Regions from separate parts of the Streptomyces sp. NPDC028289 genome, predicted to be linked through region 2. Evidence: riboswitches for the same ligand, from Rfam matches in the RefSeq annotation. Region 2 holds a riboswitch; each other region holds the start of a gene.
What was found. Region 2 has a riboswitch for S-adenosylmethionine ahead of thrC (threonine synthase). Riboswitches for the same ligand answer to the same signal wherever they lie in the genome.
Positions count from the first base shown of each region.

Region 1: it holds a riboswitch for S-adenosylmethionine, as region 2 does, so the genes downstream of both, ACZ4UV_RS01965 (aminotransferase class V-fold PLP-dependent enzyme) here and thrC (threonine synthase) in region 2, are expected to answer to the same signal.
Region 3: it holds a riboswitch for S-adenosylmethionine, as region 2 does, so the genes downstream of both, ACZ4UV_RS31475 (putative leader peptide) here and thrC (threonine synthase) in region 2, are expected to answer to the same signal.

Region 1 covers NZ_JBVHTI010000001.1:420,456-430,662, reverse strand. The annotation lists gene qcrA (cytochrome bc1 complex Rieske iron-sulfur subunit) at 1-534, shown strand, start outside; gene qcrB (cytochrome bc1 complex cytochrome b subunit) at 531-2,168, shown strand; gene trpD (anthranilate phosphoribosyltransferase) at 2,334-3,398, shown strand; SAM riboswitch class IV at 3,618-3,734, shown strand; gene ACZ4UV_RS01965 (aminotransferase class V-fold PLP-dependent enzyme) at 3,895-5,256, shown strand; gene ACZ4UV_RS01960 (Lrp/AsnC family transcriptional regulator) at 5,433-5,714, opposite strand; gene ACZ4UV_RS01955 (rhomboid family intramembrane serine protease) at 5,711-6,505, opposite strand; gene ACZ4UV_RS01950 (hypothetical protein) at 6,659-6,898, shown strand; gene ACZ4UV_RS01945 (NYN domain-containing protein) at 6,939-8,282, shown strand; gene ACZ4UV_RS01940 (C40 family peptidase) at 8,493-9,527, shown strand; gene ACZ4UV_RS01935 (C40 family peptidase) at 9,986-10,207, shown strand, end outside.
Region 2 covers NZ_JBVHTI010000007.1:171,732-181,938, reverse strand. The annotation lists gene groL (chaperonin GroEL) at 1-1,426, opposite strand, end outside; gene ACZ4UV_RS33975 (cold-shock protein) at 1,749-1,955, opposite strand; gene ACZ4UV_RS33970 (ubiquitin-like small modifier protein 1) at 2,424-2,699, opposite strand; gene thrC (threonine synthase) at 2,743-4,026, opposite strand; SAM riboswitch class I at 4,045-4,206, opposite strand; gene ACZ4UV_RS33960 (glucosyl-3-phosphoglycerate synthase) at 4,364-5,308, shown strand; gene ACZ4UV_RS33955 (alpha,alpha-trehalose-phosphate synthase (UDP-forming)) at 5,403-6,839, shown strand; gene otsB (trehalose-phosphatase) at 6,894-7,745, opposite strand; gene ACZ4UV_RS33945 (DUF3263 domain-containing protein) at 7,906-8,139, opposite strand; gene ACZ4UV_RS33940 (extracellular solute-binding protein) at 8,157-9,428, opposite strand; gene ACZ4UV_RS33935 (ROK family protein) at 9,558-10,207, shown strand, end outside.
Region 3 covers NZ_JBVHTI010000006.1:482,316-492,522, reverse strand. The annotation lists gene ACZ4UV_RS31500 (ABC transporter permease) at 1-129, opposite strand, end outside; gene ACZ4UV_RS31495 (TauD/TfdA dioxygenase family protein) at 126-1,022, opposite strand; gene ACZ4UV_RS31490 (DUF427 domain-containing protein) at 1,670-2,473, opposite strand; partial or broken gene ACZ4UV_RS31485 (LLM class flavin-dependent oxidoreductase) at 2,759-3,478, opposite strand; gene ACZ4UV_RS31480 (MFS transporter) at 3,471-4,484, opposite strand; SAM riboswitch class IV at 4,822-4,935, shown strand; gene ACZ4UV_RS31475 (putative leader peptide) at 4,970-5,086, shown strand; gene ACZ4UV_RS31470 (ABC transporter substrate-binding protein) at 5,307-6,926, shown strand; gene ACZ4UV_RS31465 (ABC transporter permease) at 6,930-7,889, shown strand; gene ACZ4UV_RS31460 (ABC transporter permease) at 7,886-8,809, shown strand; gene ACZ4UV_RS31455 (dipeptide ABC transporter ATP-binding protein) at 8,806-10,207, shown strand, end outside.

The DNA of each region.
Region 1 (10,207 bases), on a different contig from region 2:
CCGCTCTCCGGCGTCGTGCTGCTGCGCGACCTCGGTCCGCTGCCCGGCACCTCGCTGCGCCACACGGCGTGGTCGAAGGGCAAGCTGCTCGTCAACATGAACACCAACGAGCCGCTGCGTCCCTCCGACGTCGCCGTCGGCTCGCTGACCTTCGCCAAGCCCGAGGGCGTCGAGGAGTCCCAGGAGGACTTCCAGAACGTGATGGCGAAGGCGGCCCTGATGATCATCCGGCTGCAGCCGGACAACATCAAGGACAAGCGCGAGCTCGAGTGGTCGCACGAGGGCATCGTCGCCTTCTCGAAGATCTGCACCCACGTGGGCTGCCCGATCTCGCTGTACGAGCAGCAGACCCACCACGTGCTCTGCCCGTGCCACCAGTCCACCTTCGACCTCTCCGACGGAGCCCGAGTGATCTTCGGCCCGGCCGGCCACGCCCTGCCGCAGCTGCGCATCGGCGTGAGCGAGGAGGGCTACCTCCAGGCGCTCGGCGACTTCGACGAGCCCGTCGGTCCTGCCTTCTGGGAGCGCGGATGAGCACTACAGAGAACACCGAGTCCCGCGAGCGCGGGAAGGCACCGGCCGGCGAGCGCGTCGCCGACTGGGCCGACGGACGGCTCGGGATCTACTCCCTGGCCAAGTCCAACATGCGCAAGATCTTCCCCGACCACTGGTCGTTCATGTTGGGCGAAGTGTGCATGTACAGCTTCATCATCATCATCCTGACGGGTGTGTACCTGACGCTGTTCTTCCACCCGTCGATGAACGAGGTGGAGTACCACGGCAGCTACGTCCCGCTCCAGGGACAGCTGATGTCCGAGGCGTTCAACTCGACCCTGCACATCTCCTTCGACGTGCGCGGTGGTCTGCTCATCCGGCAGATCCACCACTGGGCCGCGCTGATCTTCCTCGCCGGCATGTTCGTGCACATGATGCGCGTGTTCTTCACCGGCGCGTTCCGCAAGCCGCGTGAGATCAACTGGCTGTTCGGCTTCCTGCTGTTCGTCCTGGGCATGTTCACCGGTTTCACCGGTTACTCGCTCCCGGACGACCTGCTCTCCGGCACCGGTGTCCGCTTCACCGAGGGCGCCATCCTGTCGATGCCGATCGTCGGCACGTACATCTCGTTCTTCCTCTTCGGCGGGCAGTTCCCCGGCCACGACTTCGTCGCCCGGTTCTACTCGATCCACATCCTGCTGCTGCCGGGCATCATGCTCGGCCTGATGGTGGGCCACCTGATCCTGGTCTTCTACCACAAGCACACGCAGTTCGCGGGTCCCGGAAAGAGCGAGAAGAACGTCGTCGGCATGCCGCTGCTGCCGGTCTACATGGCCAAGGCCGGAGGCTTCTTCTTCCTGGTCTTCGGTGTCATCGCGGCCATCGCGGCGACCACCCAGATCAACCCGATCTGGGCCATGGGCCCCTACCGCCCGGACCAGGTGTCCACCGGCGCCCAGCCCGACTGGTACATGGGCTTCGCCGAAGGCCTGATCCGCTACATGCCCGGCTGGGAGATCAACTTCTGGGGCCACACCCTGGTCCTGGGCGTCTTCATCCCGCTGATCCTGTTCGGTCTGGTCCTCGCGGCGATCGCGGTCTACCCGTTCATCGAGTCCTGGGTCACCGGCGACAAGAGCGAGCACCACATCCTGGACCGCCCGCGCAACGCCCCGACCCGCACCGCGTTCGGTGTCGCCTGGGTGACCGTGTACATGGTGGGCCTGGTCGGCGGTGGCAACGACCTCATCGCCACCCACTTCCACCTGTCGATCAACGACGTGACCTGGTTCGTCCGGATCTTCTTCTTCGCCGGACCGGTGATCGCGTTCATCGCCACCAAGCGGATCTGCCTCGGCCTGCAGCGCCGGGACCGCGAGAAGGTGCTGCACGGTCGCGAGACCGGCATCATCAAGCGGCTGCCGCACGGTGAGTTCATCGAGGTCCACGAGCCGCTCTCGCAGGAGCAGCTGCACACCCTCACGGCGCACCACCAGTACGAGCCGGCCCAGGTCGGCCCGGCGGTCGACGAGAACGGTGTCGAGCGCAAGATCAAGGGCTCCGAGAAGCTCCGCGCCAAGCTGAGCAACGCCTACTACGGCGAGGACAACCAGATCCCGAAGCCGACTGTCGAGGAGTACAAGGAGATCACGAGCGGCCACGGCCACCACTGATCGACCGCGTCGCCACGCCACGGTCGAAGGGCCCCCGTCCGGATGGGCCCCCGGTCCGAGTTTGTTCGAGGACTAGGGGAGGACGGGGGCCTTTGCCGTGCCCGGAGCTGGATAGGGTAGGCCCTGAAACCGGCTATTTCCCTTACGACGATCAGGAGCGGCCTCATGAGCGCTGTGACCCCCGCTGGAGGCGACACCGCGGCGGGCCGTTCCTGGCCCGAGGTACTGAACGCGCTGCTGTACGGCCAGGACCAGAGCGCCGACGCGACGGCCTGGGCGATGGACCAGATCATGCGCGGCCAGGCCACCGACGCCCAGATCGCCGGCTTCGTCGTCGCCCTGCGGGCCAAGGGCGAGACCGTCGAGGAGATCAACGGGCTCGTCCGCACGATGTACGAGCACGCCAACGTCATCGAGGTGCCGGGCCGCACCGTCGACATCGTCGGCACCGGGGGCGACGGCGCGAAGACGGTGAACATCTCCACGATGTCGGCGCTCGTGGTGGCCGGCACCGGCGCGAAGGTCGTCAAGCACGGCAACCGTGCGGCCTCCTCCGCGTCCGGGGCCTCCGACGTCCTGGAGAAGCTCGGCGTCAACCTCGACCTGACCCCGCAGCGGGTCGCCGAGGTCGCCGAGGAGGCCGGCATCACCTTCTGCTTCGCCATCAAGTTCCACCCGGCGCTGCGCCACGCGGGCGCCGCCCGCGGCCAGCTGGGCATCCGCACGGTCTTCAACATCCTCGGCCCGCTGACCAACCCCGCACGGGTGCGGGCCCAGGCGGTCGGTGTCGCGGATCCCCGCATGGCCCCCGTCGTCGCGGGGGTCTTCGCCGAACGCGGCCACTCCTCCCTCGTCTTCCGCGGCGACGACGGCCTCGACGAACTGACGACGACCGCCACGTCCCGCGTCTGGACCGTCCGGGACGGCAAGGTCACGGAGGAGACCTTCGACCCCCGTGACGTCGGCATCGACCTGGTCCCCGTGGAGGCGCTGCGGGGCGGTGACCCGTCGTACAACGCGGAGGTCGCCCGCCGCCTCCTGGACGGCGAGCAGGGCCCGGTACGGGACGCGGTGCTGCTGAACTCGGCGGCGGCGCTGGTGGCCCTGGACCCGGGCACGGGGTCGCTGGCAGAGCAACTCCGCGCCGGCATGGACAAGGCGGCGCACTCGATCGACTCGGGTGCGGCCAAGCAGGTCCTGGAGCGCTGGGCGGCGGCGACACACAAGTAGGGCGCCGGTCCAGGGGGCTGGGGTGGGCCCGGCACCGCCGGGCTCCACCGTCGTGGCCGACGGCCGTTGCGGACCGGCGTACACCTGCTTCTCCGCCGCAACGGTGCGCAACCACATACGGCCTCTGCGGCGGTGCCGAACTGTCCGCAGCCCTCGCTCCGTCCCGTCATGCGGACTGAAGTTGCGCGACTGCGATCACTTCCCCTACGTTTCTTTCCAGGTCATGAGTGACAGTCATGAGGCCCCGGCCGACTGTCCGGCAACCCTCCGTCCGTGGCGGGGTGCCCCGGGTGAAGACCAGGCCGTGGGCAGCGAGGTTCACGGCAAGCGCGGACCCCTCGAACCACCAGGGGTCCTGGTCGTCGAGGAGCCTTCCGTGAGCAAGCGAATGCGATAGGGCCGCAGAGCCCCGCCTCCGCACACCCTTTTCCCCTGCCGCTGCTTGAGCGCATCCGCTCGCACGGCGGATCTCACCTGCTCACACGGGAGTTCACCCATGTCCGTCTCCACCGCTGCCTCCGCCCAGTCCGTTTGTGCCCCCCTGCCCGTTCTGGGCCGTGATGTCACCGTCCCGCTCGTCACCGGCGGCGAGGTCACCTATGCCGCCCTCGACTACGCGGCCAGCGCCCCCGCCCTGCAGCGGGTCTGGGACGACGTGGCGGCGTACGCGCCCTACTACGGCAGTGTCCACCGCGGCGCCGGCTACCTCTCCCAGCTCTCCACGGACCTCTTCGAGAACGCCCGCCGGACCGTCGCCGAGTTCCTCGACTGCCGCCCCGACGACCAGCTGGTCTTCACCCGCTCGACGACGGACTCCCTTAACCTCCTGGCCCGTGCCCTCCCCGCCGACTGCCAGGTCTTCGTCTTCGAGACCGAGCACCACGCCTCCCTGCTGCCGTGGCAGGACGCCCGTGTCACCTACCTCGACGCGCCCCGCACCCCGCGCCAGGCCGTCGAGACCCTGGAACGCGCCCTCGCCGACCGCGACCCCTACGGTCCGGCCCTGGTCTGCGTGACCGGCGCGTCCAACGTCACCGGCGAGCTGTGGCCCGTACGGGAGCTCGCGGCCGCCGCGCACGCGCACGGCGCCCGGATCGTCCTGGACGCCGCCCAGCTGGCCCCGCACCACCCCGTCTCGGTTCGGGACCTGGGCGTCGACTGGGTCGCCTTCTCCGGCCACAAGCTGTACGCCCCCTTCGGCTCCGGCGTCCTGGCCGGCCGCGCCGACTGGCTGCAGGCCGCCGAGCCGTACCTCGCGGGCGGCGGCGCCAGCCGCAAGGTCACCCGGCGCGAGGACGGGGGAGTGGCCGTGGAGTGGCACGAGAGCGCCGCGCGGCACGAGGCCGGGTCGCCCAACGTCATCGGCGCCTACTCCATCGCCGCCGCCTGCAAGGCGCTCACCGAGGCCGGCTTCGACACGCTGGTCGCCCGCGAGCAGCACCTGATCGAGAAGGTGCGGGCGGGCCTGGCCGGGGTACCCGAGGTCCGGGTCCTCTCCCTCTTCGGCGACGACGCCCCCCGCGTCGGCGTGATCAGCTTCGTGGTGGACGGCTGGAACAGCTCCCACTTCGCCGCCGCGCTCTCCGCCGAGTACGGCATCGGCGTCCGCGACGGCCTCTTCTGCGCCCACCCGCTGGTCAGGACCCTGCTGGGCTCCGACCCGCAGGCCCAGGGCGAGTGCGGGGCGCCGGAGGCGGCACCGGGCGAGAAGTCCCTCAACGCGATCCGGGTGAGCTTCGGGGCGGGGACGCCGGACGAGCACGTGGAGCGCTTCGTGACGGCGGTACGGGAACTTGTGACCGACGGTGCGAAGTGGTCGTACCGCACGGAAGAGGGCCGCTGCGTCCCGGCGGTGTGATCAGCGCCCCGCCAGGGGCGCGGGGAACCGCGCGCTCAGCCCCCACCGGCCGGCAGCCGGGCACGAAGCGCCGTGGCCCCCCGCGGGTCCGTCGTGGCTGGTCGCGCAGTTCCTCCCCCAGCCTTCGGCCGGGGGTACCCCCAGCGCCCCTTACGGGGCGCTGCAGTCGGCGGCGCTCAGCTGTCCAGGCCGATCGCGAACGCCGCCTCCAGGTCGTGCTGGGAGTACGTGCGGAACGCGACGTGCGTGTCCGTGGCCTCCACGCCGGGGATCTTGCTGATGGAGCCGGGGATGACCTCGGCCAGATCCTCGTGCTGCTGGACCCGGACCATGGCGATGAGGTCGTACGTGCCGGTGACGGAGAAGACCTCGCTGACGCTGTCCAGCGCGGCGATCCGTTCCGCGATCTCGGGGATCCGGTCCACGCTGGTCTTGATGAGGACGATCGCGGTGATCACGGCTGGTTCTCTCCCTCGGGTGCCGGAGCTGGGGCGACCTTCACTTTAGTCGCCCGCCCGTCGCCCGCCACCGCCCTTCCAAGGCCGCGCTTCGCGCCCTTCTTTTTTCTGTACCGCACCCACGCGTAGCCGAACCCGAGTCCGAAGCCGACCAGGTGGGCGAGGTAGGCCACGCCGGGGCCGGAGGGGGCCTGGTTCAGGGCCAGCCACTGGAGGGCCGCCCAGAAGGGGAGGACCACCCAGGCCGGGAAGCGGAGCGGGAGGAAGAAGAGGAAGGGGAGGAGACTGGTCACGCGGGCGCTGGGGAACAGGTACAGGAACGCTCCGAGGACCGCCGAGATCGCCCCGGACGCGCCCACCAGCGACTGCTGGGACGTGGCGTTGGCGGCCGCGTAGCCGAGCAGCGCGAGATAGCCGCAGCCGACGTAGAAGAGAGTGAACTCCACGCGGCCCATCCGTTCCTCGGTCATCGCCCCGAAGACGAAGAGGAAGAGCATGTTGCCGAGCAGGTGCACCCAGCTGCCGTGGATGAACAGCGCCGTGGCCGGGGTGAGCGCCTCCCGCACCGGACCGTCGAACAGGTCGGCGGGAACCACCCCCCAGTGCCGGAAATACGCCCGCTGGGCGGTCGCGAGGGCCTCTCCGGTGCCGTAGGACGGGGTGAAGCCGGAGGCGGGGCCGAGTACGAAGATCAGGCAGCACACGGCGATCAGGGTGTACGTCATGGGCGCGGACGTGCCCCGCAGGCTCCGCAGGGTCCGGGCCGCCGTCGTGTTCCAGTTGCCGATCATGGACATAGAGCATGGCGTAACGGGACGCAGTGGTGCAGATCGCCTCGCCGCCGTGGACGGGCGGGCGTCGGGTACCCGCCAGGCCGTAGGGTTACGAGCCACACGCGTCGGGACGGCGCGTCACGGACACTAGAAGGAAGCGAACAAGCCACGATGACGGTTCCCCTGCCGACCGCCACGACGCGGTGGCGCTGCACCCTCTGCGGCAACCTCACGCGCTTCGACGTGACCCGCTCGTCGAAGGTGGTCGAGTACGTTCACCTCGACCTGGCCGGTGAGCCGAAGGTCGAGGAGCGCGAGGTGGTCAGTGAGACCATCGAGTCGGTGCGCTGCCGCTGGTGCAACGCGGTGGACCAGGTGGAACTGGTGGACAGGCCGGGCGCCGACTCCTGAGACCGGGAGCCGGCCCCGTACAGGTGATGGGGTGTGACGGATGGTGGAGACCACGGGCGGGGGGCCGGGTGACGGCACCGCCGAGGTGCTTGACCGTCCGTTGCCCGACGGTGTGCGGCGGCGTGTCGTGCAGATCGTGTCGGACGGGTTCGGCGGCCTGACCGTCGCCGAACTGCCCGCCCAGCTGCGGCAGTACGCCCGCTTTGCCCCGAATCGCCGGGCCAAGTTCGCGGGGAACGCCATGGCGGCCGCGCTGGAGACGGACACCCTCTTCCGGCAGCGGATCGGCGAGAAGCTGAGAGAGGCCCAGCCGGAACTGGCCGGCGCCCTGGACTCCGGCTCCCCGCCCCCGGCCGCGGACCCGCTCGATGTGGCGGCCGCGGCCTATGTACTGCGCCCCGCGGGCTGGGTGAAGCTCGTGGCGGCGGCCGGCGAGGAGGCCCAGCGGGCCGACGCCGAGCGGGCCGACGAGGAGAGCCGGGCCGAACTGGAGCGGCTGCGCGAGGAACTGGACCGGGCCCGGGAGCAGACCAGGTCCGAGACGGAGCGACTGCGCACCGAGCTGGACGCGGCGAAGAAGGAAGCGGAATCGCTTCACCGCAAGCTGCGGGCCGCGCTGAGCGACGTCAAGCGGGGTGAAGCCGCCCTGCGCAAGCTGCAGGGCGAGATGGAGGCGGGGCGGACCGAGGGGCAGTCCCTGGTGTCCGCCGCCGAGAGCGAGAGCCGGCGGCTCAAGGCCCGGCTCGGCGAGGCCGAGGCGGCCCTGGAGGCCAGCCGCCGGGCCGCCCGCGAGGGGCGCAGTGTCGAGGGCATGCGGCTGCGGCTGCTGCTCGACACCGTCCTCGACGCCGCCCAGGGGCTGCGCCGGGAGCTGGCCCTGCCGCCGGTCTCGGTGCGGCCCGCCGAGACCGTGGACGCGGTCGAACCGGGACGAATGACCCCGAAGGACATCGCGGCGCGAGCGCTGTCCGAGCACGACCCGGCCATCCTCGACCAGCTGCTGGCCCTGCCCCAGGCGCACTTGGTCGTCGACGGCTACAACGTGACGAAGACCGGCTATCCGCAGATGCCGCTGGAGAAGCAGCGGCTGCGGCTGCTCGGCCAGCTCTCCCAGCTCGCCGCCCAGACCGGCGCCGAGGTCACCTGCGTCTTCGACGGCGCCGAGCTGGCCGCGCCGGTGCTGCTCGCCCCACCGCGCGGGGTCCGCGTCCTGTTCTCCAAGCCCGGTGTCACCGCGGACGAGTTGATCCGCCAGCTGGTGCGCGCCGAGCCGCCGGGCCGTCCGGTGATCGTCGCCTCGACCGACCGCGAGGTCGCCGACGGGGTCGCGAAGGCGGGTGCCCGTCCGGTCGCTTCTGCGATGCTTCTGAAGCGACTGTCCTGAACGTGCAACCCGCATATGCAATGCCCGAATTGACCGAACCGTCACGCAACGTAGCGTCAATCGCGCATTACTGCTCGTGAGTTATGTGCAAAGAGTGCGTTGCGTGACCACTTTTTTGGCTGCTGGGTTTGAACTGATCACAGGTAGGTCACTAGGGTCTGGCCTCGAACCTCCACACGGGTGATCACTCAAACGAAGGAGCCCGTCTCCGTGGCGTCCCATCGTCGACCCAAGCAGTCGAGCCGTGCGCGCGTGACCGTGCTCACCACCGCAGCGGCCGCCGCCGTAGTCCTCAGCGCCAACGCCGCCAACGCGGCGCCCAGCGAGAAGCTGACCAAGGACGAGGTCAAGGCGAAGGTCGACAAGCTCTACGAGGAGGCCGAGCAGGCCACCGAGAAGCTGGACGGCGCCAAGGACAAGCAGCAGAAGCTGCAGAAGGAGATCTCCACGATCCAGGACAACGTGGCTCGTGGGCAGGAGGACCTCAACAAGCTGCGGGACAGCCTCGGTTCGCTGGCCACCGCGCAGTACCGCTCGGGCGGCATCGACCCCTCCGTCCAGCTCTTCCTCTCGTCCGACCCGGACGACTACCTCGACAAGGCCTCCACGCTCGACCAGTTGAGCAGCCAGCAGGTCGAGGCCCTGAAGAAGATCCAGGACAAACAGCGCGAACTCGCCCAGGAGCGGGCAGAGGCCTCCGACAAGCTCAAGGACCTCTCCGCCACCCGCACCGAGCTCGCCAAGCAGAAGTCGGCCGTCCAGGGCAAGCTCGCCGACGCGCAGAAGCTGCTCAACACGCTCACCGCCAAGGAGAAGGCCGCCCTCGACGCCGAGCAGGCCCAGGCCGCCAGCCGCGCCTCCTCCCGCGTGGACCTCGGCAACACGGGCTCCGCCTCCAGCCGGGCCGCCGCCGCCTTCGCCGCCGCCCAGTCCGTGATCGGCTCCCCGTACGTCTACGGCGCCTCCGGCCCGTCCTCCTTCGACTGCTCGGGCCTGACCTCCTGGGCCTACGCCCAGGCCGGCGTGACCATACCCCGCACCTCCGAGGCGCAGGCCAACGCCGGCACCCGCATCTACAGCGCGAGCGACCTCAAGGTCGGCGACCTGGTCATCTTCTACGGCGACTACCACCACGTCGGCCTCTACGCCGGCAACGGCCAGGTGCTGCACGCCCCGCACACCGGCGCCGTGGTCCGCTACGAGGCGATGAGCGACATGACCTTCGAGTTCGGCGTCCGGATCTGACCCCACCGGGTCTCCGGATCCGACCCCACCGGGTTGTCGCGACCCCCGTACGGCCGAAGATCAACTCGTGGTGGCGCCCGAACGGGCGAATCGCGGCAACCGGGACTGACTCCACGCCCCGCCGGTGACCTGCGTCAGCGGCGGGGTGTGGCGTTTCCACGGCCGTGAAGGTCTTTGGCCGTCGGCCGGTCGTATGGCTAGCATCGCGGCGTTCGGCGACCGAGTTGTCGGACCTACCGCCGGACGGGCGGAAAGTCACGCCTGCGGAGGCCGCGTAGGACCAGCCCACACGGGTTGGCGGCGGCCTGTGAAACAGGAACCCGTGGTGGCGCCGCTGTGCGGTGCGGACCGGAATTCCCCGTCTTCGGGCGGGGGAGGGCGTCAATGTCTGGCGCGTTTCCCCCTGTACCCGGGGGAGACCGTCGGGCGTCCGACAAACGGAAGGGGTGCCGTTTCCCGTGGGGTCTCATCGCCGTCTCGCACCGTCGTCCGGGTTCAACCGGGGCGCCGGTGCCGCTCTCTGTGTGCTCTCGGCCGCGGCCGCCGCACTCGGTGCCGTGCCGGCGAGTGCCGCCCCGCACGCGGACGCCCGTGCCGAGGTGGACCGGCTGTACCAGCAGGCCGAGGAGGCGACCCAGGCCTACGACAAGGCCGCCGAGCGGGCCGGCACGCTGCGCCGC
Region 2 (10,207 bases):
TGAGGCCGTGACCCGGGGTGAGGTTGCGGACCTTCTCCACCACGACGCCGCCCTCGAGGCCGGCGTTGACGGCGATCTGCTTCAGCGGGGCCTCGAGGGCGAGCTTCACGGCCTGCGCGCCGGTCGCCTCGTCACCCTCAAGCTCCAGCTTCTCGAAGACCTGGGAGGCCTGCAGCAGGGCCACGCCACCACCGGCGACGATGCCCTCCTCGACGGCCGCCTTCGCGTTGCGAACGGCGTCCTCGATGCGGTGCTTGCGCTCCTTGAGCTCGACCTCGGTCGCGGCACCGGCCTTGATGACGGCGACGCCACCGGCGAGCTTCGCCAGGCGCTCCTGGAGCTTCTCGCGGTCGTAGTCCGAGTCGGACTGCTCGATCTCGGCGCGGATCTGGTTGACCCGGCCCTGGACCTGCTCGGTGGAGCCGGCGCCGTCGACGATGGTGGTCTCGTCCTTGGTGATGACCACCTTACGGGCGCGGCCCAGCAGGTCGAGGGTCGTGTTCTCCAGCTTGAGACCGACCTCCTCGGAGATGACCTCGCCACCGGTGAGGATGGCGATGTCGTTCAGCATCGCCTTGCGGCGGTCGCCGAAGCCCGGGGCCTTGACGGCGACGGACTTGAAGGTGCCGCGGATCTTGTTGACGACCAGGGTCGACAGGGCCTCGCCCTCGACGTCCTCGGCGATGATCAGCAGCGGCTTGCCCGACTGCATGACCTTCTCCAGGAGCGGGAGCAGGTCCTTGACGGAGCCGATCTTCGAGTTGGCGATCAGGATGTACGGGTCGTCGAGGGACGCCTCCATACGCTCCATGTCGGTGGCGAAGTACGCCGAGATGTAGCCCTTGTCGAAGCGCATACCCTCGGTGAGCTCCAGCTCCAGACCGAAGGTCTGGGACTCCTCGACGGTGATGACGCCTTCCTTGCCGACCTTGTCCATGGCCTCGGCGATGAGCTCGCCGATCTGGGTGTCGGCGGCGGAGATGGAGGCCGTGGAGGCGATCTGCTCCTTGGTCTCGACGTCCTTCGCCTGCTCAAGCAGCGCACCGGAGACCGCCTCGACGGCCTTCTCGATACCGCGCTTCAGGGCCATCGGGTTGGCGCCGGCGGCCACGTTGCGCAGGCCCTCGCGGACCAGGGCCTGGGCGAGAACGGTCGCGGTGGTCGTACCGTCACCGGCGACGTCGTCCGTCTTCTTGGCGACTTCCTTGACCAGCTCGGCGCCGATCTTCTCGTACGGGTCCTCCAGCTCGATCTCCTTGGCGATGGACACACCATCGTTGGTGATCGTGGGGGCGCCCCACTTCTTCTCAAGGACGACGTTGCGGCCCTTGGGGCCGAGGGTGACCTTGACGGCGTCGGCGAGCTGGTTCATACCGCGCTCAAGGCCGCGCCGCGCCTCCTCGTCGAACGCGATGATCTTGGCCATGTGAAGTGGTCCCTCCAGGACTGGGGGTGAGTCTTCGGACCGCGCCCGCGCCCGCGACGGACGGCTCGCCGACCCGTGGGTTCCTTGCCCCACCCGGCCTGCGGGCCTCACCGACCCGGTCCTTCGTTGTCACTCTCACCTTCAGAGTGCTAACGCCAATGATTAGCACTCGCCCATGCCGAGTGCAAGCGCCTCCCGGGGATCGGCCCCCGGAGTCAGGCCCTTGCGGGCATGCGCCGGGCATGCCGAAGGGCCCGTGCCCCGGGAGGCACGAGCCCTTCGAAGAAGTACAGAAGAACGTCGCTGTCAGTCGGCGCGTGCTTCAGCCGGTCGCCAGCCGGACCATGTCCGCCTGCGGCCCCTTCTGGCCCTGCGAGATCTCGAAATCGACCCGCTGACCCTCTTCCAGGGTGCGGTAGCCGTCCATCTGAATCGCGCTGTAGTGGACGAAAACATCCGCACCACCGTCGACCGCGATGAAGCCGTACCCCTTCTCCGCGTTGAACCACTTGACGGTGCCCTGAGCCATGCCTAACTCCCCTATTACTGGCCCTTGCACAGATCCACACTTCGCGGATCCGGGTCAGACCTCACCCCCCATTGGTTGGGGGCGTGCGCCGGAACGCGTCGACCGCGGCTGAATGTATCTGTCCAACTGCCGTCTGCAACAGGTCAATCGGACGAGAATTCTGGACGGAAGGGGTCCGGAATGTAGCAAGAATTCGGCCGAATTCAGGGCAAGTCGGGCCCCGTAAAGGCCACAAAAGCCGCATATAACCCGCACACTTTGGCTACTTCTTGTCGGGCTCGCGGTATCGAATACAGGGCTCCCGACCTGGAGATCGGGACCGCTTTCCCCAACTGTACCGCGCTCAACCACACAGAATTGCCCCCTCCGCTTCTCTCACGGAGGGGGCAATCAGATGAACAGTCGGTGATCGGCGTTACCGAAGGTAATGTTCGGTCATTCGATCAGCCTGTCAAGCAGGTCGGCAGGTCAGCCGCCCGCGACGGCCGGGATGATGGAGACGCCGGCCCCGTCCGGGGTGGCGGTCTCCAGGCCCTGCTCGAAGCGGACGTCGTCGTCGTTGACGTACACGTTGACGAACCGGCGCAGCTTGCCCTGGTCGTCGAGAACCCGCGCGGAGATCCCGGTGTGGTTCTTCTCCAGGTCCGAGATGACCTCGCCGAGAGTGGCGCCCTCGGCGGCGACTTCGGCCTGACCACCGGTGTAGGTGCGCAGGATGGTGGGGATGCGAACGGTGACGCTCACGTTTTTACCTCCGGTCTGGGCAACGCCCTATTTCTCGGGGGACTCAGGCGAGCCCGGCCTCGCGGAAAGACTCCAGATTCGGGCGAATGGTCGCGGTGAGTCCAGTCCCCGCCACTGCGTCCAGCGTCTTCAGCCCATCACCGGTGTTGAGTACAACGACCGACTTCGCCGGATCAATCAACCCATTCTCAATGAGCTTTTTGGTGACTCCAACCGTCACCCCGCCGGCGGTTTCCGCGAAGATTCCCTCGGTCCGCGCGAGCAGCTTGATGGCGTCGACGACCTGCTCGTCGGTGACGTCCTCCACCGCGCCGCCGGTGCGCCGCGCGATGTCGAGGACGTACGGCCCGTCGGCCGGGTTGCCGATGGCGAGGGACTTGGCGATGGTGTTCGGCTTCTGCGGGCGGACCACGTCGTGGCCCTCCTTGTAGGCCACCGACACCGGCGAGCACCCCTCGGCCTGGGCACCGAAGATCTTGTACGGCTTGTCCTCGACGAGCCCGAGCTTGATCAGCTCCTGCAGACCCTTGTCGATCTTCGTGAGCTGCGAGCCGGAGGCGATCGGGATGACCAGCTGGTCCGGGATCTCCCAGCCGAGCTGCTCGCAGATCTCGTACGCCAGGGTCTTGGAGCCCTCCGCGTAGTACGGCCGCAGGTTGACGTTGACGAAGCCCCAGCCCTCGCCGGCCGAGTCGCCGATCAGCTCGGAGCAGAAACGGTTCACGTCGTCGTAGTTGCCCTCGATGCCGACGAGCTCGCCACCGTAGATCGCGGCCATGACGACCTTGCCCTGCTCCAGGTCGTGCGGGATGAACACGCAGGAGCGGAAGCCGGCCCGGGCGGCGGCGGCGCCGACCGCGCCGGCCAGGTTGCCGGTGGAGGAGCAGGAGAGGGTGGTGTAGCCGAAGGCGCGGGCGGCCTCGACGGCCTGGGCGACGACGCGGTCCTTGAAGGAGTGCGTCGGGTTGCCGGAGTCGTCCTTCACGTACAGCCCGCCGGTCACCCCGAGCTCACGGGCCAGGTTGTCGGCCTTGACGAGCTTGGTCCAGCCGGGGTTGATGTTCGGCTTGGTCGCCACGTCCGCGGGGACGGGCAGCAGTGGCGCGTAGCGCCAGATGTTCGCGGGACCCGCTTCGATCCGCTTCCGCAGCTCCTCGGTGTCGTACGCCGAGAAGTCGTACGCGATCTCCAGCGGGCCGAAACACTCCTCGCAGGCGAACACCGGGCCGAGCGGCACGCGGTGACCGCACTCGCGGCAGCTGAGGGCTGCGGCGGGGCCGAGGTCGACGGTGGAATCCGTGGTGCTTGCAACAGTCTGCACAGCCATGTGAGGCGAGGCCCTTTCTCCTCATCTTCCTCACGACGCATCTCGCCGTGAGACGGATTTGGCACCTTCCCTAGTCGGGAGCCTCGCGGACGATCGACACTGATCGGCGATCTACGAGAACCGACTGGAGGGTTGCCGGGGCTTCAACGGGCCGTATCCCTCTGCCCCTCTGGATGAGCGGTATGCGGTTGTCGACGCCGGGTGACCCCAGGACATGCGATGGTCATCGGCGTTGTTCAAGACTGTAACCGAAGGCCAGGACAGTTGAGAGAGTCGTCCGTAACGCGAGATGGATCACACGTCGTCGTGTGGCCGTGACAGTGAGGAGCCGCTGACCGTGCTGGAAGAAGTCGAGCGCTGGCTGGCCACCCGCTCCTGGTCCGTATCCGATCGTCCGCTGCACCGGATCATGGCCGCCAAACGGTCCTCCGGGCAGACGGTCAGCGTCGTGCTGCCCGCGCTCAACGAGGAGGAGACCGTCGGCGACATCGTCGCGATCATCCGCCACGACCTCATGCAGCAGGTGCCGCTCGTCGACGAGATCGTGGTCGTCGACTCCGGCTCCACCGACCGCACGGCGGCCGTCGCCGCGGCGGCCGGCGCCCGCGTCGTGCACCGCGACGCGATCCTGCCCCGCATCCCCGCCGTACCCGGCAAGGGCGAGGTCCTCTGGCGCTCCCTCCTGGTCACCACCGGGGACATCGTCTGCTTCGTCGACGCCGACCTGCGGGAGTTCTCCTCCGACTTCGTCACCGGCATCGTCGGCCCGCTCCTCACCGACCCGGACGTGGACCTGGTCAAGGCGATGTACGACCGCCCGCTCGGCGGCGCCGCCGGACAGGGCGGCCGGGTCACCGAGCTGATGGCCCGTCCGCTGCTGAACATGCACTGGCCCCAGCTGGCCGGCTTCGTCCAGCCGCTCGGCGGCGAGTACGCGGCCCGCCGCTCGCTGCTGGAACAGCTCCCCTTCCCGGTCGGCTACGGCGTGGAGCTGGGCATGCTGGTCGACGCCCTGCACCTGGTCGGCCTCGACGCCCTCGCCCAGGTCGACGTCGGCGTCCGCAAGCACCGCCACCAGGACGGCCAGGCCCTCGGCCGGATGTCCGCCGCGATCTACCGCACGGCCCAGCTCCGGCTGGCCCGCGGCCACCTGATCCGCCCCTCCCTCACCCAGTTCGAACGGGGCGAGGACGGCTTCGAACCGCGCACGTACTCGGTGGACACGGAGGAACGGCCGCCGATGGTGGAGATCACGGAGTACGCCGAGCGCAAGGTGGCGTGACTTCGCCGTACGGCCGTATACGGCGGCGCGTCGGGCGCGGCCGTACGTTTGAGCGTTTACGGGCCGGGCTAGGTTGTGGCGTATGTCTTCCCCCATGGCTTCCACCGGCGGTGCCGAGGTGCTGGTCGCCTCGAACCGCGGCCCGGTCTCGTACGAGCTGCGCGAAGACGGTTCGCTGCACGCCAAACGGGGCGGCGGCGGGCTGGTCTCAGGGCTGTCGGCCATCGGGTCGGACGCGAACGCGGTGTGGGTGTGCGCGGCACTGGGCGACGGTGACCGGGAGGCGGTGCGGCGGGCCGAGGGCGGCAGGCTGCCGGCCGGGGAGACCGGCGGGCAGCAGGTCCGGATGCTCGACATCGACGCGGACGTCTTCGCCGACGCGTACAACGGCATCGCGAACTCGGTCCTCTGGTTCGTCCACCACATGCTCTACCAGACCCCGCTGGAGCCGGTCTTCGACGCGGAGTTCCGGCGGCAGTGGGGTTCGTACCAGGCCTACAACCGCGCCTTCGCACAAGCGCTGGCGCAGGAGGCGGGCCAGGGGGCGGTGGTGGTCATCCAGGACTACCACCTGGCACTGGCCCCGCGGATGCTCCGCCGGCTCCGCCCCGACCTGCGCATCGGCCACTTCTCCCACACCCCCTGGGCACCGCCGGACTACTTCCGGCTCCTGCCCGACGACATCGCGGCGGAGCTGCTGAGCGGGATCCTGGGCGCCGATCACGCGGCGTTCCTGACGCGGCGGTGGGCGGACGCGTTCGTCGACTGCTGTCATGCGGTGCTGGGCCCGGGGATCCCGGCCGCCGATCCGTCGTCCGGCGGGACCCGGATCGGGGTGCACGGGCTGGGTGCCGACGCGGACTTCCTGCGGAAGCGGTCGCACGAGCCGGACGTCGGCGAGCGGATGGCCGCTCTTCGGGAGGAGATCGGGGAAGGGCGGAAGACGATCGTCCGGGTCGACCGGACGGAACTGTCGAAGAACATCGTGCGGGGGCTGCTGGCGTACCGGCAGCTGCTCGACGACCGTCCCGAGTGGCGAGAGCGGGTGGTGCACGTCGCGTTCGCGTACCCGTCGCGGCAGGACCTCGCCGTCTACCGGGACTACACGGCGGAGGTGCAGCGGGTCGCGGACGAGATCAACGCCGCCTACGGGACGCCCGGTTGGACGCCGGTGGTCCTGCACGTCAAGGACGACTTCGCACGGTCGCTGGCGGCGTACCGGCTGGCCGACGTGGCGCTCGTCAACCCCATCCGGGACGGGATGAACCTGGTCGCCAAGGAGATTCCCGTGGTGTCGGACGAGGGGTGTGTGCTCGTGCTGTCGCGGGAGGCCGGGGCGTACGAGGAGCTGGGCGAGGACGCGGTGGTCGTGAACCCGTACGACATCGGAGGGACGGCCGACGCGTTGGCACTGGCGTTGGCCATGCCGGTGGAGGAGCGGGCGGAGCGGTGCAAGAGGCTGGCCGCGGCGGCTACGGCATTGCCGCCGGCGGCCTGGTTTCTTGAGCAGTTGGGGGCGTTGGGGGGGTAGGCCGAGATTCGGCTGCGGGCCGGTGGGGGCTGGTCGCGCAGTTCCCCGCGCCCCTTACGGGGCGCTCAATGCTGCCAGGCTTCTCAGCAGGCGTACTACCCCTTCCGGGCCCTCCACCACCAGGTCGGAACGGTCCGCCAACTCCGTGACCTCCTCGCTGCCGCTGCATACCGACAGGCCCGGGACGCCCTCCTCGCGGAGTTTCTCCACGGCGGCGAAGGCGGGGATGTCGCCCAGGTCGTCGCCGACGTAGAGGATCGCGCCGGCGTTGATGTGCCGTGCGTACTCGCGCAGGGCCACGCCCTTGTCCATGCCCGGGGGACGGAGTTCCAGGACGAGGCGGCCCGGTTCGACGATCAGGCCGTGCCGGGTGGCGAGGTCGGTGAGGGGGGCCCGGAGGGTTTCGAAGGTGGCCTGGGGGTCGGGGGCGCGGCGGGTGTGGACCGCGATCGCCCGGCCCTTCTCCTCGGTCCAGGTGCCGTGCACGGCTCCGGCGCGGTCGAGGAGTGCGGGGAGTTCGGCGCGGACGGCGGCGATGCCGGGGTGCGGGGGCGGGGCGGTGAGCTCGCCGGTCGCCGCGTCCCAGCGTTCGGCGCCGTAGTGGCCGAGGACGACGAGGTGTTCCAGGCCGGGTACGCCCGCGAAGCCGCCGTAGCGGACGGCCACCTCGGCCGGGCGGCCGGTGACGACGGCGACGGCGGCCACCTTCGGGGCGAGCGCGGCCAGCACCGGTACGGCATCCGGGTGGGCCCGCGCCTGCTCGGGGTCGGCGACGATCGGCGCGAGGGTGCCGTCGAAGTCGAGGCCGACGAGGGCGGAGCCGGGCTGCGCGAGGAGTGCGGCGAGGCCGTCACGCCCGGCGGCGGTGCGCGGCGTCGGGAGGGGTTCCGTGATGTGGGTTCCCATGCAGCCGACAGTATCCGAGCGCGCCCCTTCAGGGGCGCGGGGAACTGCGCGCCCAGCCCCCACCGGCCCGCACATCCGTCTCCACCGAACGGGGGCCGAAGGGGGCACAGCCCCCTGGAGGACGGGACGGGTAGGGGCGGCGGGGGCGCGAATCCCCGGCTCAGCGCTCCGAGCGGCGCGCCTCCCGTACCCGCCGCAGCCGGTTCACCGTCACCGGATCATGGGCCAGCGCCCGCTCGTCGTCCAGCAGAGCGTTCAGCAGCTGGTAGTAGCGCACCGGAGCCAGGTCCAGTTCCTCGCGGATCGCGCGTTCCTTCGCGCCGGGGCTCGCAAAGCCCCGGCGTTCGAGGGCGAGGACGGCCTGCTCGCGCTCGCCCAGTTCATGCCGGTCCATGGCGAGAACGGTAGCGCTCAGCCGGTCGCCGCCGCCGTACGGCTGTCCGCCGTCGCCGCCTCGGCCTGGATCCGGGTGAGGACGCCGGTCGGGTCGCCGGTCGGGCTCACCGCCGTACCGATCTGCTTCTTGATGTCGGCGCTGATCGCGGCCCAGGAGGTCTTGCCCGCGGGGTAGAGCTCCGAGGTGGGCAGCTGCTCCAGGAAGGGCCGCAGCTGCTTGTCCTCGGCCCGCGTGGAGTCCGTCATCGCCTGGGACGCGGAGGTGGTGACGGGCAGCAGGCCGTACTCGCGGGAGAAGGCGAGGACGTTCTTCTCGCTGTAGACGTAGTTCAGGAAGTCGCCGATCTGTTTGGCGTGGCCGTTCTGCTTGAACGCCGCCATCCAGTCGGCGACGCCCATGGACGCGGTGCTGGTGCTCTGGCCGGCGCGGGCCGGCATCGGGACCGCGCCGAACTTCACGCCCTTCTTCTCGGCCTGCTTGATCAGCGTGGGGTGGCCGTTGAGCATGCCGACCTGGCCGTCGGCGAAGGCGGTGAACGCGGCCGCGCGGTTCAGCTTGCCGGGGGCCACCGGGCCGGTCAGGCCCTTGCCGACCAGCTCGTCCTTGAGCCAGGTGAGGGTGTCGATGTTCTGCGAGGAGTCGATCGTGTACGTGCCGGTGTCGTCGGTGTAGCCGCTGCCGCCGCTGAGCAGCCACTGCATGGTCTCCGCCTGCGCCTCCTCGGGGCCGAGCGGCAGCGCGTACGGGTACTTCACACCGTCCGCCTTGAGCGACTTCGCGTCGGCCTCGAGCTCGTCCCAGGTGGTGGGCGCGGTGGTGATGCCGGCCTGGGAGAAGAGGGTCTTGTTGTAGAAGAGGACGCGCGTGGAGGCGGCGAAGGGTATGCCGTACTGCGCGTGGTTCCACTGGCCCGCCTCGGCGAGCTGGGAGGGGAAGTCGGCCTGGACCGGGATGGAGAGCAGGTCACCGGCCTCGTACAGCTTGCCGGCGGCCGCGTAGTCGGCGTACGCGCCGATCTGCGCCAGGTCGGGGGCCTTGCCGGCGGCGACCATGTCCTTGACCTTGCGGTCCACGTCGTTCCACGAGTAGACGGTGACGTCGACCTTCACGTCGGAGTGCTGCGCCTCGTACGCCGCGGCCAGCTTGTCCCAGTACTTCTGGGAGCTGTTGGCGGCGGAGTCTCCGTAGTCGGCGGCGACGAGTCTGAGGGTGACGTCCGAGGAGCCCGTCGTCCCGCACCCACCGAGGACCGCCGTCATGCCCGTTGCGGACACCACCGCGATCATTCCTGCCCTACGCCGCCGCACGTGTACTGCCCCTGTCTAACTGTCTCGCCGTTCAATATGTGGACCCATAAGGTCTACACCACGCAAGTGGACTAGACCTCTCCCGGGTAGACGGGCCACACTGTTCCCGTGAGACATGTCATCGCCCTGGACGTGGGCGGCACCGGAATGAAGGCCGCACTGGTCGGCCCGGACGGCGAGCTGCTCCACCGGGACCGCCGGGCGACCGGCCGGGACCGCGGCCCCGACGCCGTCGTCACCGCCATCCTCGACTTCGCCGCCGAGCTGCGGGCGTACGGCGAGCAGCACCTCGGCGAGCCGGGGTCCGCGGCCGGGCTCGCGGTCCCCGGAATCGTGGACGAGCGGGCCGGCGTCGCGGTCTACGCGGCCAACCTCGGCTGGCGCGACGTCCCGCTGCGCGCCCTCCTCGCCGACCGCCTCGGCATCCCGGTCGCCCTCGGCCACGACGTCCGCACCGGCGCCCTGGCCGAGGGCAGGCTCGGCGCGGGCCGGGGCGCGGACCGCTTCTTCTTCGTGGCCCTCGGCACCGGGATCGCGGGCGGCTTCGGCCTGGACGGCCGGGTGGAGTCGGGCGCGCACGGCTTCGCGGGCGAGATCGGCCACGTCGTCGTACGGCCGCAGGGTGCCCCCTGTCCGTGCGGGCAGCGCGGCTGTCTGGAGCGGTACGCGTCCGCGGCCGCGGTGAGCGAGGCGTGGGCGAAGGCCTGCGGCGACCCGGACGCGGACGCGGCGGACTGCGCGAAGGCCGTCACGTCCGG
Region 3 (10,207 bases), on a different contig from region 2:
CTCGCGGAGCGTGTGCAGCGGGGTCCGGCGGCGGGCGTCGAGCGGCAGGAACACCTCGCGTCCGGACGCGCTCGGCGACTCGGCGGCCGCCGGGACGACCGCCGGTGCCTTGAGACCGACCTCGGTCATGCCGCCACCTCCAGCACCTTGCTGTAGTGCGAGGCGTCGCCGACGAGTTGCTCGCTGCGCCGGCCGTCGACGCCGACCGGCACGTCGCCGGCGACCGTCACACGGTTGAGGCGGCGCGGGTGGTCGTCGTAGTTGTCGACCCCGTAGTGCTGGGTGATCCTGTTGTCGAAGATCAGCAGCTGGCCGGGGGCCCAGGACCAGCGCAGGATGTTCTCGGGGCGGGTCACGTACGACTGGAAGACGCGCAGCAGATCGGCCGAGTCGCTGTTCGACAGGCCGGCGATGCGCTTGGCGAACCCGCCGATGAACAGCCCGCGTTCGCCCGTCAGCGGATGTACCCGTACGAGGGGATGCTCCGTCTCGTACGGCGTCGAGACGAAGACCCGGTCGTACTCCTGCCGTTCGGGCGTAGCGGCGGCGGGGCGCGCGTAGTCGTACTGGTTGGTGTGCACGACCCGCAGCGTGTCGGCGAGGGCCCGCAGCGGTTCGGGCAGGTCGCGGTAGGCCGCGGCGGCGTTCGCGATGAGCGTCTCGCCGCCGTAGGGCGTGGTCACGACGGACCGGAGCGTCGTGAGCTGCGGCGGGTTGAGCACGAAGGTGACGTCCGTGTGCCATTCGTTCGCCTTCGACGTCTCGCTGTCGACGGCGAGCACGTTCGTGGTCCCGTCGGCGGCCGGCACGTTCGGGTGGGCGGTCGTCAGGTCGCCGAACCAGCCGGCCACCCGCTCCTGACCGGCGTTGTCCAGGTTCACGTCGGCGAAGACGATCGCCTTGTGCTCGTTGAGCGCATGACGGAGCGCCGTGACGGTCGAGGGATCGGTGGGCGCGGCGAGGTCGACGCCGTCGACGAGCGCGCCGATACGGCCCGTCAGCTTGCGGATGGTCGGAGGCATGAGGGGGTCCCTCTCCAGGAATGGGGCGCAGGGCCGGATGCTGGGAGTCGGAGTGAAGGGGTGACGAGCGACGGTGGACGGCGCCGAGGCGGGTGCTTGGTCCGGTCGCGGCGAGAGAGCCCTGCGACCTCGCGAGCGATGCCGGAGGGAGGCCGGGCTCGGACTCTGCGCACTGCCCCCGAGGGAGCCGGGGAGCCGGAAGGGAGAAGCGGGCGCGCGGTGGTCGCCGCGCTCCCGTGAGCAGGGCACCGCCGAGGCGGACGCCGCGCACCGCCCCTTCCGGACGTACGCCAGGGGCGCACACCGGCCGATGCCGGGATCCGCTCAGCGGATCAGCGACTCGCCTTCCGGATCAACGACAACAGAACGCGCTGGAGACGTGCGCCAGGTCGATGTGGCGCCTCCGGGTCAAATCCACGCGCGGGGTCATGGAAGGTGAGTTGAGCAGAGGTCCGCGCCGTCGGTCAATATGTTCCGGACAGCCCTCACATTGCGGAAACATCGGCCGCTCCGGAGAGGTCGTCGCGCAACGGCCGACGGGGCCTGGCTGTCGGGCGACACGCCAGGCCCCGTCGCGGTGTGCCCGACCGCGGACCGGCGCGGTCCGTCGGGCCGGACGCGGCGGTCGTTGCTCGTCAGGTGTGCCGCTACTCCGAGAGCGCCTTGGTGAAGTGGGTGACGGGGCGCGCCACCCGCTCCCCGTCAAGGGTGATGTCGACGGCCTCGTTGTAGAAGGCGAGGAGTCCCTGGACGGCGCCCACCGCGGGCAGCGGGTCCGGGTAGCTCCAGACGACGTTGGGCGGGACGGCGGCCTCTGCGCGCCACGACCAGTACTCGGCGGTGCCCTTGTACGGGCAGCCCGTGTGGTGGTCGGTGGCTTCGAGCAGGTCGAGGCGGACGTCCTCGCGCGGGATGTAGTAGCGGGTGGGCAGGCCGGTCTCGAAGAGCAGGACCGGCCGGCGGGTGTCGGCGACGACCGTGCCGTCGATCTCGACCACGAGGTGACGGCTGCTGGGGATGGCGTCCACCCGCTTGTGCGGGTCACGGGGGTGGACGAAGATCTCTTCCTCCTCCTCGTACCAGTGGTCCAGGCCCCGCCCGACGCGCCGGAACCACTCGAAGGCGATGTGGTCGGCCAGGTCGGCGGCCGGGAAGGTCCAGGCCGCGTTCTCCAGCAGCTCGCCGTCGACCTCGACGTCGTAGAAGATCCTCGAGCCGGTGTGCGTACCCGTCGGCGGGTTCTTGGCGGGCCGGAGGAGCTCCTCGCGTACCTCCGTGCGCGGGAACGCGTACAGCGGTACGGGAACACCCGGCTCCCAGACGAGGACGGGGTGGCGGCTGTCGACCACCGTGACGTCACCCTTGCGGCCGCGCACCCAGCGCTCGCTCGGCTCCCACAGGAGCCCCTCGGGGGTGGTCCGCACGGCCTGTGCGGTGGGGAACGTGGTCATGGGCGGCTCTCCTTCGGCTGGTTCACGCGGTGACTTCGGCGACGTAGGGGCGACTCTCCCGCCAGGCCGCGAGCTGCTCGGGGCGGCCGAAGACCCGCAGGAACTCCTAGACGTTGCCACGGGCACGCTCCCACACCGAGACGGGTTCGAAGTCGGAGCCGTCCGGGTCGGCGAAGGCCGACGGGGGTGCCACGACCGTGTCCAGGCTCGGGTGGACGAACACCGCGGAGGAACAGCGCGTCGCCGTGCCGCCGGCCACCACGCGGTGCCGTCCGGGGCGCGGGCGGCGATGTCGGCGGGCGTGGGGCGGGCCACCAGGACCACGTCGGCGCGCTCGTCGATGTCCAGCGCGTCCGGAGCGAGGACGACGAGCTGTCCCTGCGGTGGGCGGGGGGTGATCAGGGGGCCCTTCACCGAGAAGCCGGCGCCCTCGAAATCGATGTGGTGCACGCGGACCGGGTCCAGGAAGCGGCCGGTGGCGACGTCCTTGACGACCGCGTCGTCCTCCCAGGAGTCCCACAGCGCGCGGGCGGTGTCGACGACGTCCGTGATCTCCCGGTGCAGGGCGGCGCCGGAGAGCGGGGTTCGTCCGACGGTGGCGAGGTCGTCCGCGCCCGCCGCCGCTCCCACCAGCCAGGCGGCCCGGCCGTGCGAGGCGTGGTCCAGGCTCGCCAGCTGGGTGGCGAGGTGGAACGGCTCGGTGGTCGTGATGTGCAGGGTGGGTGCGAGTCCGATGCGGGCGGTGAGGCCGGACACGTACGCGGCCCGGGTGCCGGCCTCGACCCGGCCGACGAGTCCGCCGACCGTGCCGGGCGGTAGCGGCTCGTCGGCGAAGGTGACGAGCGCGAACCCGGCCCGCTCGGCGGCGACGGCCGTCTCCCGCACCGCCTGCGGAGCGCCGGGCGGGGCAGGAGCAGGGGCCGAGGAAGCGGCGGGGTGGGCGCCGCCACCGTCGGTCTCCAGAGCGAGGTGGAGTCCGGGCAGTCCGGTGTGACGGTCAGTCATCGGGCTTGCCTCCGGTGGACTGTTCGCGTGACGGCTGGTGATCGGTGGCGGGCGAGCGGCCGGCCGGCGCCGCCGCGGACCGGAAGCCGGGCGGGGCGGGCGGTGTGGCCGGTACGGACGACACGGACGACACAGACGGCAGGGGCGGCGGGGGCGGCGGGGCCGACGCGGGCGGTGCGGACGACGCGGCCGCCACGGACGACACGACGGACACCACGAGGGCCGGTGCCGAGCGTGACCTCCGCGTCAGCCACAGCGCCACGCCGAGCGCGGCCAGCACGGCGGTGGCCGCGCCAGCGCCCGGCCCCCAGCGCACCCCCGCGTGCTGGGAGATCCAGCCGATGACGGGGGCGCCGACCGGGCTGCCGCCCATGGAGATCACCGTGCAGACCGCCATCACCCGGCCGCGCATGGCGTCGCTCACCTCCGACCGGACGAAGGCGCTCACCGCCGTGTTCAGCGTCATCAACGTGAAGCCGGCGGGCAGCAGCAGGGCGAGGAAGGCGGCGTACGTGGGCATGACCCCCGCCCGTGCCTCGAAACCGCCGAACAGCAGCGCGCCGACGACGACCGTCCGTACCCGGGGCGAGACCCCGCGCGTGGCGGCGACCGTCCCGGCGACGGTGCCGACGGCCAGCGCGGTGTTCATGAGGCCGAGTCCCCGGGAGCCGACGTCGAAGACGCGCCCCGCGAACAGGGCCAGCGTGGTGGGGAAGTCGACCGCGAAGGTGGCGCTCAGGCCGAAGACGGTGAACACACCGACGAGTTCGGGCCGGGCCGCCACGTAGCGCAGCCCCTCCGCGCCCGCCCCGGTCCACGGCGGCCGGGAGACGGGGCGCGTCTTCCGCGCCCGCGGCCGGGTGAGCGTCAGGACGAACCAGTCCAGCGCGACACCCTGCATCGCGCTGCCGATGCTGGACACCAGGCCCGTGCTCCAGTAGATCCGGTGGTCACGGACCCGTAGGGCGGCGAACACTCCGTTCGGGGCAGTGCTGTTGACGACCATGCGGCTCTTTCCGAGCGGGCGGGGGCTGGACGCGGGCGCGTCGGGGGATGCCTGCGACGCCGGTCCGGAGCCAGGTGAGGGCGCGGCGGAGGCGGATGCGACGGGGAGCGAGTGGTCAGCGACAGGTCTGGTCGAACTGGTCGGCGCGGAGGCCCGACCAGAACGGGTCGAGCAGCGGCGTGCGTGCCTGACCTGCGGTCTCCATGGCCGGATCAAAGCACACGGAACAAGGTGTGTCCACCATCCGTCCCGGCACCTGAGACGACCCCGTTCTCCCGAACAGGGCGTCACATTGCGGCATTGACGTACGACAAAATCGATCCGTAGCATCACCAACGGCATTGAGTGTCAGCGTCAAGCCCTGGCTCGCTGACCGGCAACCCTCCCGCGCGGTGGGGTGCTCCAGGTGAAAGCCCGGCGGGGTCACCGATGACTCCCGCAAGCGCGTGGCCCCGTGACCGGGGCCGGAGACGGGGAGGTTCGGCATGCGGCACAGCGACGACTCTGCTGCCTCCCTCACCGACGCCACGGCGTACTCCCGGCTCTCGCGCCGGCGCCACATCGATCTGAAGCGCTCGACCAGCTGCCTCTGTCGGGCCTGACCGGCCCGGCCGCCGCCGGCTGACATCCGTCACCGGCCCCGGCCCCTGCGCGCCGCCCTTCCCGCTCGCCACCGGTTCCCGGTGTCGTCCGCATGCCACCTCCCTGTCTGCACAGCGCATCCCCGGCCGGAGTCGATCCGCCCGGGCCGCACACACCGTCATGCCTGCGCACATCCGTGCGCGGTCGTGCCCCGGTGACACGAGTAGGAGAAAGCCCTCCGTGACTGCACTTCCGGAATTCAGACCTTCCCGATGGGCGCCCCTGGCCGCGCTCCTGACCACCAGCGTCCTGCTGACCGCGTGCGGTTCGGGCGACGACGGCACCGGCGGCGGAAGCGGCCAGGCGAAGTCCGGCGGCACCCTGACCTTCGCGGTGGGATCCGACGCCGGCTGCGTGGACCCGCAGCAGGTCGGCAGCAACGACACCATCTACTCGGTGCGCCAGATCGTGGACTCCCTCACCGACCAGGACCCGAAGACCGGCAAGATCGTGCCGTGGCTCGCCAAGAGCTGGGACATCAGCGCCGACGCGACGACGTTCACGTTCCACCTGCGGTCGGGCGTCACCTTCAGCGACGGCTCGAAGCTGACCGCGCAGGTGGTCAAGGACAACTTCGACGCGGTGCCGAACCTCGGCGCCCTGGGCACCCTCGCCGAGGGCTATCTCAGCGGCGTCAAGAGCACCACGGTGGTCGACCCGCTCACCGTCAAGGTGTCCTTCAAGCAGCCCAACGCCCAGTTCCTCCAGGCGACTTCGACCCACTCGCTGGGGATCGAGTCCTCGGCGAGCGTCAAGAGGAGCCCGCAGCAGAAGTGCAGCGACGGGGTGGTCGGGTCCGGGCCGTTCGTGCTCAAGCAGTACGTGCAGAACCAGTCGATCACCCTGGGCAGGCGCACCGGGTACGACTGGGGTTCCTCGCTGTGGTCGAAGAAGGGCGAGGCCTACCTGGACAAGCTGGTGTTCAAGGTCGTGCCCGAGGCAGGGGTGCGGGCCGGCAGTCTCCAGTCCGGGCAGGTGGACGCGATCAGCAGCGTCGGCAAGGCCAACGAGGCGGCCCTCAAGGGCGGCCAGGTCACCCTCCAGAGCCGGGCCAACCCCGGTGTGGTGTTCGGTCTCGGGCTGAACAACTCCCGGCCCCTGCTGAAGGACGCGAAGGTCCGTCAGGCGATCTCGGCCGCCATCGACCGGAAGCAGATCGCCGACACGGTCTTCCCGACCGGCACCCGGCCGGCGACCAGCGTCCTGGCGCACACCACGCCCGACTACACCGATCTCTCCTCGGACCTCGCGCTCGACACGGCCAAGGCGAAGTCGCTGCTGGATGCGGCCGGTTGGAAGGCGGGCAGCGACGGCATCCGCACCAAGGACGGCAAGAGGCTGACCCTGACCGTCAGCTGGTTCCCCAACGCGGCCACCAACCAGCCCGCGCTGGAACTCGTCCAGCAGCAGCTCAAGGCCGTCGGGATCGACGTGGTGCTCAAGCAGCTCCCGGTCACCCAGTTCGCCACCACGCTCCAGTCGGGTGACTTCGACGTGGTGTGGGGGAACGTGACCCGCGCCGACCCGGACATCCTGCGCAGCTCCTTCTCCTCCCAGCTGGGCAACTTCTACCACCTGCCCGCCAGTTCGCTGGACACGGCACTGTCCGCGCAGGCCGCGACCACGGACACCGCGAAGCGCGAGCAGCTGGTGGCGGAGGCGCAGCAGCTGATCGTGCAGAACGCGTACAACGTGCCGGTGGTGGAGCTCCAGACCCAGCTCGGCGTCTCGAAGAAGGTGCACGATCTCGAATTCGACTCCGGCAGCCGCGTCCAGCTGCACGACACCTGGATCGGGTAGCGGATGCGCCGCTATGTGATCAAACGGCTGGCGCAGGCGGTCGGGGTGCTGTGGGCGGCCTACACGGTGTCGTTCCTGGTACTGGACTTCCTGCCCGGTGACCCGGTCTCGGCGATGGCCGGGGCCGGGATGGACACGGGGCAGGTCGACCCGGCCCAACTCGCCAGGCTGCGGCACGAGTACGGCTTCGACAAGCCGGTGCTGGTGCAGTACGCGGAGTATCTGGGCCGGGCGGTGCGCGGGGACTTCGGCGACGCGGTCTCCACCGGCCGCCCGGTGACCTCCACGCTCGCCGACGCGCTGCCGCAGACACTCCAGCTGACCGGTGCCGCGCTGCTGCTGGCGGTGGTCCTCGGCGGCGGCCTCGCGGTGGTGGCGACGTACACCTCGCGGCGGTGGCTGCGGCAACTGCTGCTGTCGCTGCCCCCGCTGGGGGTGTCGGTCCCGACGTTCTGGGTGGGGCTGCTGCTCGTCGAGGCGTTCTCCTTCAAGCTCCACTGGTTCCCGGCCTTCGGCAACGACGGGCTGAAGGGGCTGGTGCTGCCGGCGCTCACGCTGGCGGTCCCGACCGGCGCACAGGTCGCCCAGGTGCTGGCGAAGAGCCTGCTGACCGCGCTGGACCAGGCCTATGTGGAGACCGCGCGGGCCAAGGGCGCGGGCAGGTGGCGGGTGCATCTGCGGCACGCGCTGCGCAACGCGTCACTGCCGGCGCTGACGGTCGTGGGCCTGCTGGTCGGGCAGCTGATCGCCGGTTCGGTGGTGGTCGAGACGGTGTTCTCCCGCGACGGTCTGGGCCGGGTGACCGCAGGGGCGGTCACCACCCAGGACATCCCGCTGGTCCAGGGGGTGGTGGTGTTCGGCGCGCTGATCTTCGTGGCGACGAACCTGCTCGTGGACCTCGTCTATCCGCTGCTGGACCCGCGGATCGTGGTGGCCTCGGACAGAAGGGCGAGCTTCGCATGAGTCAGAGCCTTGTCGACGACCGGGCCGGGGCCGCCCTCGGCCTCGCCCGGCCGGTCGGGGACGGAACCCCCGCGGAACCCGGCCGCCCCGCCGGGATCCGCCGGGTGCTCCGTTTCCTGCTGCGCCGCCCCGGTCTGCTGTTGTCCGTCGTCGTCCTCGTGCTGGTGGTGCTGGCCGCCTTCTGGCCGGACCTGTTCACCTCGCAGGACCCGCTGAAGGGGGTGCCGTCCCAGAACTTCCGCGGCCCGAGCGGCAGTCACTGGTTCGGCACCGACGAACTCGGCCGCGACGTCTTCTCCCGGGTGGTCCACGGCGCCCAGCTCTCCCTCAAGGCCACCCTGATCGCGGTCCTGGTCGCGTTCGTGGTCGGCGGTCTGCTCGGGGTGGTCGCGGGGTTCGTGGGCCGCTGGGTGGACGACGTGCTGATGCGCTTCGTGGACGTCCTCCTCGCCATCCCCGCACTGTTCCTGTCGCTGGCGCTGGTCACCGCGCTCGGGTACGGGACGGTGAAGGTGGCCGTCGCGGTCGGTATCGCCAGTGTCGCCTCCTTCGCCCGGGTGGCGCGGGCGGAGGTGCTGCGGGTGCGGCAGGCGGTGTTCGTCGAGGCGTCCCGGTCCTGCGGCGCCCGCTGGTACTCGGTGCTCGGCCGGCACGTGCTGCCCAACGCCGCAGGGCCGGTGATCGTGCTGGCCACCCTGGACTTCGGTTCCTCGATCCTGGCCGTCTCGGCGCTGAGCTTCCTCGGCTACGGCGCGCCGCCGCCCGCCCCGGAGTGGGGGACGTTGATCTCCGACGGCCGCAACTACCTGGCCAACGCCTGGTGGCTGACCGCGCTGCCCGGTCTGGCGATCGCCGCGACCGTGCTGGCCGCCAACCGCGTCGCGAGGGCCCTGGACGGCGAATGGGCTCGGCAGCGATGACCGACGACGCACACGAGAACGATGACGCACACAAGAACGGCGACGCACGCGAGAACGGTGAGGACGTGACCACACCAGTCCTGGAGATCCGCGGCCTGTCCGTGTCGTACCGCACCCGGGGCGGCACGGTGTCGGCCGTACGGGGCGTGGACCTCGACGTATGGCCAGGGCAGGTGACCGCCGTGGTCGGCGAGTCCGGCTCCGGCAAGAGCACCACCGCACACGCCGTCACCCGGCTGCTGGCGGCGAACGGCACCATCGACGCGGGCACGGTCCGCTTCGGCCGGCACGACCTGGCCACCCTCTCCGAGGCGGAGCTGCGTACCGTGCGCGGCGCGCAGATCGGGCTGGTCCCGCAGGATCCGACGGTCTCGCTCAACCCGGTGAAGCGGATCGGCGAGCAGGTCGCCGAGGTGCTGCGCATCCACGGCCTGGCGACCCGGCGTGCGGCGGCGGCCGAGGCGGTCGCCGTCCTCGACCGGGCGGGACTGCCCGACGCGGCCGTCCGGGCCCGGCAGTACCCGCACGAGCTGTCCGGCGGCATGCGGCAACGGGCCCTGATCGCGGTCGCGATCGCGGCGAAGCCCAGGCTGATCATCGCCGACGAGCCGACCAGCGCGCTGGACGTCACCGTGCAGCGGGTCATCCTCGACCATCTCCAGCACCTCACCGAGGAGTCGGGCACCGCGATCCTGCTGGTCACCCACGACCTCGGAGTGGCCGCGGACCGGGCCCAGCGCCTGGTGGTCATGGAGCAGGGCAAGGTCGTCGAGGCGGGCGAGACCCGGGCCGTCCTCGCCGACCCGCAGCACGAGTACACCCGACGGCTGCTGGCCGCCGCCCCGAGCCTGACCACGGCCCGCCCCCGTACCGCGGTCTCCACCGCCCCGCCCGAAACGGCGCCTCCCCTGGTCGAGGCACGCAACCTGGTCAAGGAGTTCAGGCTGCCGCGGGCCGGCGGCGAGGCCCGGACCCTGCGCGCGGTCGACGACGTCAGCCTCACCCTGCGGCGCGGGCAGACCCTCGCCCTGGTCGGGGAGTCGGGCTCGGGCAAGTCCACCACCGCCCGGCTGGTGCTGCGCCTGGCCGAGGCGACCTCCGGACAGGTGCTGCTCGACGGCACCGACGTCACCACCGCCAAGGGCGCCGGGGTCAGGGAGCTGCGCCGGCGTGCCCAGCTGGTCTACCAGAACCCGTACGCCTCGCTCGACCCGCGCTTCTCCATCGGCGAGGTGATCACCGAGCCGCTGCGGGCGTTCAAGGTCGGCGACCGCGCCACCCGGCTCGACCGCGCCCGCGAACTGCTCGACCGGGTCGCGCTGCCCGCCGCGACGCTGGAGCGCCGCCCGGCCGAACTGTCCGGCGGACAGCGCCAGCGGGTGGCCATCGCGCGTGCCC